Regions from separate parts of the Bradyrhizobium sp. KZN70725 genome, predicted to be linked through region 2. Evidence: riboswitches for the same ligand, from Rfam matches in the RefSeq annotation. Region 2 holds a riboswitch; the other holds the start of a gene.
The links. A riboswitch is a leader RNA that binds a small molecule or an ion and turns the genes downstream of it on or off. The one in region 2 is predicted to bind glycine.
Positions count from the first base shown of each region.

Region 1 (7,686 bases), on a different contig from region 2:
GCGCGACGTTAAGCGTGTCGTCGCGCCCAGCGCAAGCCGGGGAGCACCAGCGGATTTGCATGCCCTGTGGGCGGAAAGGCTTGAGGCTAAAGACCTAGGCCGTCGCCACAATGCCTTCCGAAACGGGGCGGAAGTTGGCGAAGTCCCAGCCGCGTCCGGGCGCCGCATCGAGCAGCGCGCGGGTATAGGCTTGCTGCGGATTGGTCAGCACCTCGGCGGCCGGTCCCTGTTCCACGACGCGGCCATGCTGCATCACGGCGACGTCGTCGCAGATTTGTGCGGCGACGCGCAAATCATGCGTGATGAACAGCAGCGCGATGCCCAGCCGGCGCTGGATTTCGTCAAGCAGATCCAGAACCTGCGCCTGCACCGAGACGTCGAGCGCGGACACCGCCTCATCCGCGACGAGCACGTCGGGATCGAGCGCCAGCGCGCGCGCGATCGCGATGCGCTGGCGCTGGCCGCCGGAGAACTGGTGCGGATAGCGCGAGATCGCGTCGGGCGGCAGATGGACGAGCTCGAGCAGCTCGCGCGCCCGCGCCAGCGCGTCCTTGCGCGGCATGCCGTAATTGACCGGGCCTTCCGCGATGCTCTCGCCGACGGTGACGCGCGGATTGAGCGAGCGGTAGGGGTCCTGGAAGATGATCTGGATCTTCTGGCGATGCGGCTGCAACAGCCGGCGCGACAGGTCGGAGATCTCGCGGCCGGCGAGGCGTACCCCGCCCGAGGTCGGATCGATCAGGCGGACGATGCAGCGCGCCACCGTCGACTTGCCGGAACCGCTTTCGCCGACGATGCCGAGCGTGCGGCCCTTGCGCAGAGTGAGCGTGACGTTGCTGGCGGCGGCGACCTCGCGGGCTTTGCCGTACAGCGACCGCTCCCGGTAGACCTTGCTGAGCTCGTTGGCTTCCAGCACCACGGGCTCGGTCGTCTCCGGGCGCGGCGCGCGCGGCACCAGGCTCGGCACCGAGGACAGGAGGTTGCGGGTGTACTCCATCTTCGGATTGCGCAGCACGTCCTGCAGCGGGCCGGTTTCGACCAGGCGGCCGTGCCGCATCACCGCGACGCGGTCGGCGATCTCGGCCACCACGCCCATGTCGTGGGTGATAAACAGAACCGCGGTGCCGTGATCGCGTTGCAGGTCGCGGATCAAGGTGAGGATCTGCTTCTGGGTGGTGACGTCGAGCGCGGTGGTCGGCTCGTCCGCGATCAGGAGCTTCGGCTCCAGCACCAGCGCCATCGCGATCATGATGCGCTGGCGCTGACCGCCCGAGAGGCGGTGCGGGTAGGAGGAGAAGATGCGCTCCACGTCCGGCAGCCGCACATGCTCCATCATCGCCAAAATCCTCTGGCGCCGTGCGCGGGCATCGAGATCTGTGTGGGCGCGCAGCACCTCGTCGATCTGGCGGCCTACCGGCACCACGGGATTGAGCGCGGTCATCGGCTCCTGGAAGATCATCGCCATCCGCGTGGCGCGGAGTTGCCGCAGCCGCCGGTCGCTGGCGGTGAGCAGTTCCTCGCCGACCAGTTTGACGCTGCCGCCAGACGGCACCAGCGTGCCTTTCTGCTGCAGGCCCATCACGGTGAGCGATGTCACCGACTTGCCCGAGCCGCTTTCGCCGACCAGGCACAGCGTCTCGCTTTCACGTACCTGCAGCGAGAGGTCGTCGATGATGCGATGCGCATCCGCCTTGCGGCCGAGGCCGACGACGAGATTGCTGATGTCGAGGACGACGTTGGTCATGTCAGGGTCTCTTGGCGCTGCGAAGGAATTTACCCACTGTCATTCCGGGATGGTGCGCCAGCACCAGACCCGGAATCTCGAGATTCCGGGTTCGATGCTTCGCATCGCCCCGGAATGACGGCTTCAGAAGAGCTGAAGCCGTCACTTGCCCTCACGCTGCTTCATGCGGGGATCGAGCGCGTCGCGGGCGGCGTCGCCGATCAGGTTGACGCTGAGAATGGCGATCGAGAGCAGCAGCCCCGGCCAGAAGATCAGCGACGGCTTGACCTGGAAATAGGCGCGGCCCTCGGCCATGATGTTGCCCCATGTCGGCGTTTCCGGCGAGATGCCGGCGCCGAGGAACGACAGGATCGCCTCGGTCAAGATCGCGGACGCGCAGACATAGGTGCCTTGCACGATCAGCGGCGCGATGGTGTTCGGCATCAAATGCCGCCACATGATCTTCGGCAGGCTGGTGCCGAGCGAGATCGCGGCCTCGACATAAGGTTCCTCGCGTGCGGTCAGCACCACCGAGCGCACCAGCCGCGCCACGCGCGGGATCTCGGGGATGGTGATCGCGACCATCACGGTCCAGATGCTGGCGCCCGACAGCGACACCACGGCGATCGCGAGCAGGATGGCGGGGATCGCCATCAAGCCGTCCATCACGCGCATCAGCACCGCATCGACCCAGCGGAAGAAGCCGGCGACGAGGCCGATCAGAAGGCCGATGGCGATCGAGCAGACGGCGGCGCCGAGCCCGATCACCAGCGAGATCCGTGCGCCGTAGATGATGCGCGACAACAGGTCGCGGCCATAGGCGTCGGTGCCGAGCAGATATTGCGCGCTCGACGGCTTCAGCCGCTGCGACGGCGTCAGCAGCAGAGGATCATGCGGCGCAAGCAGCGGTGCGAAGATCGCCATCAGGATGATGAGGGCGAGGCTGATCGTCGCAATCGCGATGATCGGCGTCGACGTCAGGAAGCCGAACTTGACGCGGAACGGCCGGGTGACGGGAAGCGAGGATTCGGGAAGGGTTTCGATCGCCATTGCTCAGTACCGGATACGAGGATCGAGCAGGGTGTAGGCGAGGTCAATCAACAGATTGACCGCGACGTAGATACCTGACGTCAACAGGATCATCGCCTGGATCACCGGATAGTCGCGCGCCAGCACCGCATCGACGGTGAGGCGGCCGATGCCGGGCAGGTTGAACACGCTTTCGGTGACGACGACCCCGGAGATCAAGAGCGCGAAGCCGGAACCGATCACCGTGATGACCGGCACGGCGGCGTTGCGCAGCGCATGGCGCAGCAGCACACCGGTCTCGCCGATGCCCTTGGCCCGCGCCGTGCGCACGTAATCCTCGCCGAGCACATCGAGCATCGAGGCCCGCGTCATGCGTGCGATCAGCGCGACATAGATGAAGGAGAGTGTGCAGGTCGGCAGGATGAGGCGCTGGAAGAACGGACCGAAGCCGGCCGAGATGCTCTTGAAGCCCTGTACCGGAACCCAGCGCAGATCAATCGCAAAGATCTGGATCAGCACATAGCCGATGACGAACACCGGCACCGAGAAGCCGAGCACGGAAAGCCCCATCACGAAGCGGTCGATCCAGGTGCCGTGCTTCCACGCCGCGATCACGCCGAGCGGCACCGCCACCAGGATCGAGAGGATGATGGTGGCCAGCGCGACCGAGATCGAGGGCTCGAGGCGCGGGACGATCATTTCGAGGATCGGCTTGTTCGAGATCAGGGAGACGCCGAGGTCGCCGTGCAGCAACTTGGCGATCCAGGTGTAGAACTGGATGTAGATCGGCTCGTTCAGACCAAGCGAGGTCCGAATGCGTTCGAGTTGTTCGGGAGTCGCGTTGTCGCCGGCGAGGATGGCGGCCGGGTCGCCCGGCGTCAGCCGCAGCAACAGGAACACGAACAGAGCCACCACGCCCATCACGGGAATGGCGGCGAGGATGCGGCGAAGCAGATATCCGAGCAAATTTGATCCGTTGGGTTGTGGTCGATGAAGTCCCCAGCGGGACCGTTGCACACCAGACCGTAGCACAGATGGTAGCAGACTCACGGTAGAACTTGAGCAAGTCCCATGCCATCGGTGCTGCGGATTTTGCGGTGCAGCTAATCAGTCCTGTTGGCCGCGATTATTCCTCCGGTGAAGTTTGAAGCAGTCCACTGGAAGGTGGATTGATTTCAGCTTTGCGCGCGTCGGCGGGCACGTCGAGCCCGGCACCGAACGTCGGCGCCATCGGCGGCGTGTCGAGGTCGCGCCAATCGTCGATCGCCTGGGCCACCATCTGCGCCGTCGCCGCCGACAGTGTCCAGCCAAGATGACCGTGGCCCGTATTGTAGAACACGCCCGGAATCCGTCCGGCGCGAACCACCGGCATCATGTTCGGCATCATCGGGCGCAAGCCCGCCCATGGCACGACTTTCGACGTGTCGATCTCCGGGAAATGATGCCGCACCCAGTCCACCAGCGGTTGAATGCGATCGGCGCGAATGTCGCGGTTGAAGCCGTTGAACTCGGCGGTGCCGGCGACGCGGAAGCGGTCGGCGCCGAGCCGGCTGGTGACGATCTTCGCAGCTTCATCGAGCAGGCTGACGGTTGGGGCCGCATTCCGGCTTTGCGGCGCATCGAGCTGCACCGTGATCGAATAGCCCTTCACCGGATAGACATTGACGCGGTCGTTGAGCAGGCTGGCGAAGTGGCGGCTCGCCACGCCGGCGCAAATCACGATCCCGTCCGCCTGTAGCTGCTGGCGCGTCGCGACCGCAGCATCATGTGAAGCAGCTTCGTTCCAGCCGATGCGGAAGCCGTCATCGCCGTGTGCGATCGTGTCGACGTCGGCTTCATGGACGAAGCTCGCGCCACGGCGGATGCAGGCGTCGGCAAGCCCACGCGTGAATTTGTGAATATCGCCGGTCGCGTCCGACGGCGTGAAGAAGCCGCCATAGCAGGTTGTCTGCAGCGCGGGTTCGATGACGCGGATCTCGTCCGGGGTCACCGGCCGGCGGTCGAGCCCGCCTTGCTGCAGCAGCGTGTTGACCTTGAGGCCGGCTTCGAAGCCGGCCCTGTCGTGATAGACGTGCAGGATGCCGCGGCGTTCGAGATCGAAGGCGATGTTTTCGCGCTCTGCGATCGAGAACAGATGCTTGCGCGCTTCGATGGCGAGCTTCGTGGTCTCGATGGTGTTGCCGCGATAGCGCGTGATGTGGCCTACGAACTCGCCGATCCAGGAATATTTGTGCCAGCTCGGCTTCGGGTTCATCAGCAGCGGCGCGTCGCTTCTCAGCATCCAGCGCAGCCCCTTGAGGATGGTCGCGGCGCTGTTCCACACCTCGGCGTTGCTGGCGGAGAGTTGTCCGCCATTGGCGAACGAGGTTTCCATCGCGGCGTAGCGATGCCTGTCGAGGACAGTCACCTTGTAGCCGCGTTCAAGCAGGGCATAGGCCGTCGTTACGCCGGTGATGCCGGCGCCGATGATCGCGATGTGTGGCATGATAGTTGTCAGGCTCCCGTGGGTTAGAGTCGCCGAACCGCCGGTGAAACCGGCATCGGCGCCCCATCTGTCACGGTACCTGAGAGCTTGATCCGCATCGGGCTGTGGCCAGAAGCGAACTATCCCCTTCGGTGGACGTCATGGCCCTTGATGTGCGGCCATGTTCGTCTCTCTCCAGATCGTCCTGACGATACAGTCCTTTTGCCTGAGAGTTTCCGGGGCGGTTGCTCCGTCGGCGCCGAAGCCAACAACACGATTGTTGTCGCTTCGATCTCTCCCGCATCGTCGCGTTGGACGGCCGGACCGTAGGCGAAGCCTCAAAAATGGACAAGGCTAAATTTCGATCCGGCAGTGCCAACGTGTTGTGCAGTGCAAATCGATGTCAGTCCAGCGTCGCCAGCAGTGCCGCCATCAGGCGGCCGCGTTCGGCGAGGCTGTCGACCTCGATGTGCTCGTTGAGCGTATGTGCATCGGCGCCGCGAACGCCAAGGCCGTCGAGCGTGGGGATGCCCATCGCGCCGGTGAAGTTGCCGTCTGAGCCGCCGCCGGCGCTGCCGTGCGGCAGATCGAGACCCATCGCTGCAGCAAGGCCTTTTGCCTTTTCATAGAGCGCCATGGTGCCCGCATCGGGCTCCCACACCGGGCGGGTGACGCCGCGCGTCACCTTGAAGGTCACGTCGTTGGCGGTGCCCGACAGTGCCAGCATGCGCTCGACGCCACGGTCGAGATCGGCCTGGCGCTTGGCCATGCTGAGCGCTTCGCCGGTACAGGTCGTCGCGACGCAATTGACCCACTGGCCGCCATGCACGATGCCGACCGAGAAGGTGCAGTCCTCGGTGGTCATGCCGTCGATGGCGATGATCTGCCGCGCCATCTCGCGGATCGCGGAGCGGCCGGAAGACAGCGTTGCGCCGGCATGGCTGGGCTTGCCGGTGGCTTCCAGGTTGAAGCGCGCGATCGCATAGCGGCCGGTGACGACGCCGTTATTCGGACGGCCGGGCTCCGGCACCAGCACATATTTGTTGCGCGCGGCTTCCGCCTCGATGATGTCGCGCGTCGACGGCGTGCCGACCTCTTCGTCGGGGGTGAACAGCACGGTGATCGGCAGCGGAGTCGTAAAGGAGGCGCGCGCCAATTGCCTGATCGCCTCGATCGACAGGTAGTTGCCGCCCTTCATGTCGAAGATGCCCGGCCCGAAGCACTTGTTGCCTTCGCGCCGCCACTTCAGCTTCTCGATGGTGCCGACGGGGTGAACGGTGTCCAGATGGCCGGCGATCAGGATGCCGGGCTGGCCTTGTTTCGGATGGGGAAAACGGGCGCGGACGCAGCCCGCGAAGCCCTGGCGTCCGGCGATGCGCTCGATCGTCGCACCCATGATCGCCATCTCGCGGGCGGCGAGATCGAGCATGCGTTCGACCGCGGCGGCGTCCCAGGTCGGGCTTTCGCATTCCACCCAGCTGCGCAGGCCCTGCAGCATCGTTTCGGAATCAAAGGGGAGATTGGCGGGGTTCATCGTTGTTCTCTCTTGTTGTTCTGACGGCGCCGGCATCGCGCGCGCGTTACGAAAATCTCAGCCGACGATTTTGTAAAGCCAAAATCTGGCGCGCGGCCTCATTCGTTTGTGTACGTCCGATGCGACCTGAAACCGATTGACGCGCTTGGCGCTTGGTGCAAGTCTCGATTTCACAAGCCATACAGCATGTTAGTTCGCCTAAATAACGAACCACATGCATAACGAATAAGCCGGCTTTGACCAGTTACACGTCAGGAGAGATTGCATGTTCCCTATCTCGCGTTGGAAACACCGCACGCTAGCGGCCGCGTTGACGGCGCTCGCGCTGTCGTTCGCGCCGCAGGAATTGTCATTCGCGCCGCAGGCGATGGCCGCGGGCAAGACCATCACCGCGGTGATGCACTCGGATCTGCGCGTCATCGATCCGATCATGACCACGGCCTACATCACCCGCGATCATGGCTACATGATCTATGACACGCTGCTGGCGACGGATTCCAATTTCAAGATCCAGCCGCAGATGGCGGACTGGAAGGTTTCCGACGACAAGCTGACCTACACGTTCACGCTGCGCGACGGTCTGAAGTGGCACGACGGCGCGCCGGTCACCGCGGAAGACTGCGTCGCCTCGCTGCAGCGTTGGGGCAAGGTCGACGGCATGGGCCAGAAGCTGATGGACTTCGTCGCGAGCCTGGAGGCGACCGACGCCAAGACCATCACGCTGAAGCTGAAGGAACCCTACGGCCTCGTGCTGGAATCGATCGGCAAGCCGTCATCGCGCGTGCCGTTCATGATGCCGAAGCGTCTGGCCGAGACGCCGCCGGACAAGCCGATCCCGGAACAGATCGGCTCCGGACCGTTCAAATTCGTGCAGGCGGAATTCCAGCCGGGCGTGAAGGCGGTCTATGAGAAGAACAAGGACTACGTGCCGCGCAA
Region 1 is NZ_JBUYWT010000055.1:12,612-20,297, reverse strand. Features, by position in the region: gene ACZBJS_RS34115 (ABC transporter ATP-binding protein) at 95-1,744, opposite strand; gene ACZBJS_RS34110 (ABC transporter permease) at 1,886-2,773, opposite strand; gene ACZBJS_RS34105 (ABC transporter permease) at 2,777-3,718, opposite strand; gene ACZBJS_RS34100 (D-amino acid dehydrogenase) at 3,879-5,237, opposite strand; glycine riboswitch at 5,303-5,417, opposite strand; glycine riboswitch at 5,421-5,527, opposite strand; gene ACZBJS_RS34095 (M20/M25/M40 family metallo-hydrolase) at 5,620-6,750, opposite strand; gene ACZBJS_RS34090 (ABC transporter substrate-binding protein) at 7,016-7,686, shown strand, end outside.
Region 1: another riboswitch for glycine. It lies ahead of ACZBJS_RS34100 (D-amino acid dehydrogenase); the one in region 2 lies ahead of gcvT (glycine cleavage system aminomethyltransferase GcvT).

Region 2 (7,686 bases):
GGACCGGCTCGCCTATTGTCCATCACCGGTTCTGACCGGATTCCCCGCGGAGATCGAAGCGCCCGACGATCTGAAGGCCCGAAACAACCGACTCCTGCACAGTCGGCTGTCGCTCACCGATTTCGGCCAGGAAGTGTCGGATCGCGAGCTCGACTTCAGCCAGTACAACACGATCCATCGCTGGTGGGGCGGCACCGAACTGACCAATGAGCGGCTGTGGCGCTGGGACGCCGAGAGCCGCACTCTCGTCGCTCCGTAAGGCTTGTTCGAGCGACGCCAGCACGCGACGTTCTGATCTCTACGCCAGCGCCTTTTCCCGGCTCGCGATCAGCGCCCGCAAATCCTCGGTCACCGCGACCGATTGATGGGTCTTCTGGTCGGTCGCGACCCAGATGATCTCGCCGGTGGCGCGCAGGTCATCGGAGCCTTTGGCGAAGATCGCGAGCGCAAGATTGATCGAGGAGCGGCCGATCTTGGCGACCCGGACGCAGACCTCGATGTCCTCGTCGAACCGGATCGGAGCCTTGTACTCGACGACCGATTTCACGGTGTGGAAGTCGATGCCGGTCCGCGCCACCTCGCCGAGATAGTCGTAGCCGAGCGCGCGGAAATATTCGGTGATGGCGGTGTCGAAATAGGTGAGGTAGTGGGCGTTGAACACCACGGCCTGCGCGTCGACCTCCGAATAGCGGACGCGAAACGGGAAATGGAACCAGAATTCCTCGCGCATGTTTCCTCCTGCCGCGGGCGGGCCAGTCCGTCATTCCGGGGCGCGACGAAGTCGCGAATCCGGAATCCGGAAGTCGTGGATCGAGATTCCGGGTTCTCGCTTCGCGAGCCCCGGAATGACACCGAGTGAATCACGCGTCAGAGACGCAGCACGACGTAGCTGCAACAATGGTGCGCTTTACTCCGCCGCCTGCGCGTAATCCTCGACCGGCGGGCACGAGCACACCAGGTTGCGGTCGCCGTAGACGTTGTCGACGCGGCCGACCGGGCTCCAGTATTTGTCGGACCGTGACACGCCCTCCGGGAAGCAGCCTTCGGCGCGGGTGTAGGCCCGGTTCCAGGCATCGTCGGCGATGTCGTGTACGGTATGCGGCGCGTGGCGCAGCGGCGAGGCCTCGACCTTCCAGCGGCCCTTCTCGATCTCCGCGATTTCGTCGCGGATCGCGATCATGGCGTCGCAGAACCGGTCGATCTCGAACTTCGATTCCGATTCCGTCGGTTCGATCATCAGCGTGCCCGCCACCGGGAAGCTCATGGTCGGCGCGTGGAAGCCGTAGTCGATCAGGCGTTTTGCGATGTCGTCGACGGTGACGCCGCTGGTCGTCTTCAGCGGCCGCGGATCGACGATGCACTCATGCGCAACGCGGCCGCGCTCGTTGCGGTACAGCACCGGAAAGTGCGGCTGCAGCCGTGCGGCGATGTAGTTGGCGTTGAGGATCGCGATCTCGGTGGCGCGCGTCAGGCCTTCGCCGCCCATCATCAGGATGTAGATGTAGGAGATGGTCAGGATCGACGCCGAGCCGAACGGCGCAGCCGATACCGCGCCGATGGCGTGCGCCGTCGCTCCGTCGGTTGCGGGATGGCCCGGCAGATAGGGCGCAAGATGCGCCTTCACGCCGATCGGGCCCATGCCGGGGCCGCCGCCGCCATGCGGAATGCAGAAGGTCTTGTGCAAATTGAGATGGCTGACATCGGCGCCGTAGTCGCCGGGCCGCGACAGTCCGACCTGCGCGTTCATGTTGGCGCCGTCGAGATAGACCTGGCCGCCATGGGCATGCACGATGTCGCAGATCTCGCGGATATGCTCCTCGAACACGCCGTGGGTCGACGGATAGGTGATCATGACCGCGGCAAGGTTGGCGGAGTGCTTCTCCGCCTTGGCGCGAAGATCATTGACGTCGACGTCGCCGCGAGCATCGCACGCGACGACCACGACCTCCATGCCGACCATCGCAGCCGAGGCCGGATTGGTGCCGTGCGCGGAGGAGGGGATCAGGCACACCTTGCGGTGCGGCTCGCCGCGCGCGAGGTGATAGCCGCGGATCGCCAGCAGCCCGGCATATTCGCCCTGCGCGCCGGAATTCGGCTGCAGCGAGACTGCGTCATAGCCGGTGATGTCGCACAGCCATTGCTCCAGCCGCTTGAACAGCGCGTGATAGCCCTTGGCCTGATCCGCCGGCGCGAACGGATGCAGATTGCTGAACGCCGGCCAGGTCAGCGGGATCATTTCGGTGGTGGCGTTGAGCTTCATCGTGCAGGAGCCGAGCGGGATCATCGCGCGGTCGAGCGCGAGGTCACGATCGCTGAGCTTGCGCATGTAGCGCAGCAGCTCGGTCTCGGAACGATGCGTATTGAACACCGGATGGCTGAGGAAGGCGCTGGTGCGCCGCAGCTCCTTCGGCAGCGCCTCGTGCGCACCGGCCTCGATCTCGGCATAGCTGAGCTTGCCGCCGAACACGCGCCACACCGCCTCGACCGTCTCCGGCGTCGAGGTCTCGTCGAGCGCGATGCCGAGCGTGGTCGCGCCGATGCGCAGATTGATCCGCTCCGCCTGCGCGCGGGTGACGAGCTCGATCTGCTTGCTACCTGTCTCGACGGTCACGGTATCGAAGAACGCTTCGGTGGTCGGCGCAAAGCCGAGCTTGCGCAGGCCGGCGGCAAGCACGGTGGCGCGGCGATGCACGCTGCGTGCGATATGGGTCAGGCCCTCGGGACCGTGATAGACCGCATACATCGAGGCGATCACGGCGAGCAGCACCTGCGCGGTGCAGATGTTCGAGGTCGCCTTCTCGCGGCGGATATGCTGCTCGCGGGTCTGCAGCGCGAGGCGATAGGCGGGCTGCCCACGCGAATCCACCGAGAGGCCGACGATGCGGCCGGGCAGCGAGCGCTTCAGCGTGTCGCGCACCGCCATATAGGCGGCGTGCGGTCCGCCATACCCCATCGGCACGCCGAACCGCTGCGCCGAACCGATCGCGATGTCGGCGCCGAGCTCGCCGGGCGAGGCGAGCAGCGTCAGCGACAGCAGGTCCGCCGCGACGATCGCAAGCGCGCCCTTGGCGCGCAGCGACGCGATGGCAGGCTTGAGGTCGCGTACTGCGCCCGACGTTCCCGGATATTGCAGCAGCGCGCCGAGCACATCGGCGTTGTCGAGCTCGGTCAGGGGATCGCCGACCACCAGCGCCCAGCCCAGCGGCGCGGCGCGCGTGCGCATCACCGCCACCGTCTGCGGATGCACCTCCTTGTCGACGAAGAACACCTTCGCCTTGACCTGCGAGTGGCGCTCGGCGAGCGCCATCGCTTCCGCCGCTGCCGTCGCTTCGTCGAGCAGCGAGGCGTTGGCGACGTCGAGCCCGGTGAGATCGCAGATCATGGTCTGGAAGTTGAACAGGGCCTCGAGCCGGCCCTGGCTGATCTCCGGCTGGTACGGCGTATAGGCGGTGTACCAGGCCGGGTTCTCCAGAATGTTGCGCTGGATCACCGCGGGCAGGATGGTGCCGGAATAGCCCTGGCCGATCAGCGAGGTGAACATCTGGTTCTGCGCGGCGAGCTCGCTCATATGCGCGAGCGCCTCGGTCTCGCTCAGCGCCCGGCCGAGATCGAGCGGCGCCTTCTGCCGGATCGACGCCGGCAGCGTCTCGTTCATCAGCGCCTGCAGGCTCGCGGCGCCGACCGTCTCCAGCATCGCGTTGACGTCGCGCGGCGACGGTCCGATGTGGCGGCGGACGAAATCGGTGGCGGCTTCGTTGATCGGCTTGAAGGGCGCGTTCATGACGTGATCCTCGGAGTGATCCTTTAGGCGGTGTGCGCGGCGTAGGCGGCCTCGTCCATCAGGCCGCCGAGCTCGCCCTTGTCGGCAATCTTCAGCTTGAAGAACCAGGCCTTGCCGCCGGCGTCGGAATTGACCAGCGCGGGCTCGGCGGCGAGCGCGTCGTTGACCTCGACCACCTCGCCGGAGATCGGCGCGTAAACGTCGGAGGCGGCCTTGACGGATTCGACGACAGCGGCGGCCTCGGCCTTCTTCAGGCTGCGGCCGACCTTGGGCAGTTCGACGAACACGACGTCGCCGAGCTGCGACTGCGCATAGTCGGTGATCCCGATCGTGGCGACGTCGCCCTCGATGCGGAGCCATTCGTGGTCGGACGTGTACAGCGTCGTCATGGGGTCGATCCTTTGGCGTTCAGCGTTTGTAGGTATTGGGGACGAAGGGCGTAGCGGCGACTTTCAGCGGCAGCCGCTGGCCGCGCACTTCGGCGAAAACGGTGGTGCCGACGGCGGAAAGGGCCGTGGGCAGGTAGCCCATCGCAACCGGCGCATTGAGGCTCGGGCCGAAGCCGCCCGAGGTCACCTTGCCGATCTGCTCGGTCGAGCCGGCATCGGCGAACAGCGCGGCGCCTTCGCGCACCGGTGCGCGGCCGTCAGGCTTCAGGCCGACCCGTCGGCGCGCAGCGCCATCTGCGAATTGCGCGAGAATTTTGTCGGCGCCGGGGAAGCCGCCGGCGCGGGCGCCGCCGCTGCGGCGAACCTTCTGCACCGACCATTCCAGCGCGCCTTCGACCGGTGTCGTCGTGGTGTCGATGTCATGGCCATAGAGGCACAGCCCGGCTTCGAGCCGCAGGCTGTCGCGCGCGCCGAGCCCGATCGGCAACACGTCGGGATTGTCGAGCAGCGCGGTGACCAGGGCTTCCACCTTGTCCGCGGGCACGGAAATCTCAAAGCCGTCCTCGCCGGTATAGCCGGAGCGCGAGACGAAGCAGTCGACGTCACTGAGCCGGCGCGCACCGGCATCCATGAATTTCATCGAACCGACATCTGCACAAAGTTTCGCCAGCGCCGATTCGGCTTTAGGGCCCTGCAGCGCGATCAGCGCGCGGTCGGCCAGCGAGATGATCTCGCAGGCGTCGGAGAGATTCGCGCGCAGATGCGCCTCGTCCTCGGCCTTGCAAGCGGCGTTGACCACCAGGAACAGGTGATCGCCGAAATTCGCCACCATCAGGTCGTCGAGCAGGCCACCGTCATTGTTGGTGAATTGCGCGTAGCGCTGCCGTCCCGGCGCGATACCGACGATGTCCTGCGGCACCAGTTTTTCCAGCGCGAGCGCGGCATCCGCGACCTTGCCGGATTTGGCCTTCAGCACGAGCTGGCCCATGTGCGACACATCGAACAGACCGGCTTCCTTGCGGGTGTGCAGATGCTCCTTCAGCACGCCGGCCGCGTATTGCACCGGCATGTCATAGCCGGCGAACGGCACCATCTTGGCGCCGCGCGCCAGATGCAGCGCGTGCAGCGGGGTCTGTTTCAGCGGGGAGGTTTCGCGCGCAAGCATCACAGGGCCCTCGCGGTTCCCGCCGGGGACCTATTTCCCCTTGAGAAACCTGCAGAAAGCCCCATCTGTCGCTGTGCCTGAGAGTATTATCCCGTCGGCGGACGCATCGGGGCGAACCCCAGCGTCTCTTTCCAGATGTCAGACGTCACGCGGTCCTTTTGCCTGAGAGTTTCCGGGGCGGTTGCTCCTTCGGCGCCGGCGATAAGGCCGGTCTCTCCCGACGTGACTAGGTATAGGTAGGTAGAAAACACGGCGCCACCAAGACTGTCAACGCAGCTGCAGCAACTATCCAATGGGCTTTGTGCTGCCGCGGCAAGCCCATGATCCGCCTGCACAGTTTCTGGACACCGCAGCTGGCAATGTCTAAAAGCGTTCGGCCGGAAAATGACGCCTTTTTGCGGCTGGCCGGCCCCTTTTTCCGATTGGATGAACATGAGCAGCGTCAACGACATCAGGTCGACATTTCTGAACTTCTTCAAGGAGAACGGGCACGAGATCGTGGCCTCGTCGCCGCTGGTTCCGCGCAACGACCCGACCTTGATGTTCACCAATGCCGGCATGGTGCAGTTCAAGAACGTCTTCACCGGCGTCGAGAAGCGCGGCTATCAGCGCGCCACGACGTCGCAGAAGTGCGTGCGCGCCGGCGGCAAGCATAACGACCTCGACAATGTCGGCTACACCGCGCGCCATCTCACCTTCTTCGAGATGCTCGGCAACTTCTCGTTCGGCGATTACTTCAAGGAGCGCGCGATCGAGCTCGCCTGGAATCTGATCACCAAGGATTTCGGGCTGAAGAAGGACAAGCTGCTGGTCACCGTCTACCACACCGACGACGAGGCGGCCGGCTACTGGAAGAAGATCGCGGGCTTCTCGGACGACCGCATCATCCGCATCCCGACCTCGGACAATTTCTGGGCGATGGGCGACACCGGCCCGTGCGGACCGTGCTCCGAAATCTTCATCGACCGCGGCGAGCACATCTGGGGCGGCCCTCCGGGCAGCCCGGATGAGGATGGCGATCGCTTCCTCGAATTCTGGAACCTGGTGTTCATGCAGTACGAGCAGGTGACGAAGGAGGAGCGCGTGGCGCTGCCGCGTCCCTCGATCGACACCGGCATGGGGCTCGAGCGCATGGCCTGCATCCTGCAGGGCGTCGAGAGCGTGTTCGAGACCGATCTGTTCCGCAATCTGATCGATGCCGCCGCGTCTACCCTCGGGCACGGTCCGAACGAGCAGAACGTTGGGTCGTATCGGGTGATCGCGGACCATCTGCGCTCGTCCGCGTTCCTGATCACCGACGGCGTGCTGCCGTCGAACGAGGGCCGCGGCTACGTGCTGCGCCGGATCATGCGCCGCGCGATGCGCCATGCACAGCTTTTGGGCGCGAGCGAGCCGCTGATGCATCGCCTGGTCTGGGCGCTGGTCCGCGAGATGGGCCAGGCCTATCCGGATCTGGTCCGTGCGGAGAAGCTGATCGAGGAGACGCTGCGGCTGGAGGAGACGCGCTTCCGCAAGACGCTGGCGCGCGGCCTGTCGATCCTCGACGAGAAGAGTGCCGGCCTCAAGAAGGGCGACATGTTCGACGGCGACACCGCGTTCACGCTGTACGACACCTACGGCTTCCCGCTCGATCTGACGCAGGACGCGCTGAAGTCGCGCGGCATCAGCGTCGACCAGGCGTCGTTCACCGACGCGATGGAGCGGCAGCGCGTGAAGGCGCGTGCCTCCTGGGCAGGTTCGGGCGAGGCGGCGAGCGAGGCGATCTGGTTCCCGCTGCGCGAGAAGCTCGGAGCGACCGAATTCCTCGGCTACGAGACCGAGAGCGCGGAAGGCGCGGTGACGGCGCTGATCAAGGACGGCGCGGAGGTCGAAAGCCTCAAGGCCGGCGAGAGCGGCGCGATCGTGCTGAACCAGACCCCGTTCTACGGCGAGTCGGGCGGCCAGGTCGGCGACCTCGGCGTGCTCACCGGCGAGGGCGTCAAGTTCCGCGTCACCGACACGCAGAAGAAGGCCGGCGATCTGTTCGTGCATCTCGGCACCGTGGAGCAGGGCACGCTGACCATCGGCACTGCGCTGCAGCTCGAGGTCGACCACGCCAGGCGTTCGTCGATCCGTGCCAACCACTCGGCGACGCATCTGTTGCACGAGGCGCTGCGCCAGGTGCTCGGCGATCACATTGCGCAGCGCGGCTCGCTGGTCACGCCCGACCGGCTGCGCTTCGACTTCGTGCATCCGAAGCAGATCACACCGGAAGAGCTCGCCCGGATCGAGGACATCGCCAACGATGTCGTGCTGGAGAATGACGAGGTCACGACCCGCGTCATGGGCGTCGACGATGCCCGCGAGGCCGG
Region 2 is NZ_JBUYWT010000031.1:85,215-92,900, reverse strand. Features, by position in the region: gene ACZBJS_RS26395 (hypothetical protein) at 1-259, shown strand, start outside; gene ACZBJS_RS26390 (acyl-CoA thioesterase) at 299-730, opposite strand; gene gcvP (aminomethyl-transferring glycine dehydrogenase) at 908-3,781, opposite strand; gene gcvH (glycine cleavage system protein GcvH) at 3,805-4,170, opposite strand; gene gcvT (glycine cleavage system aminomethyltransferase GcvT) at 4,190-5,335, opposite strand; glycine riboswitch at 5,477-5,565, opposite strand; gene alaS (alanine--tRNA ligase) at 5,768-7,686, shown strand, end outside.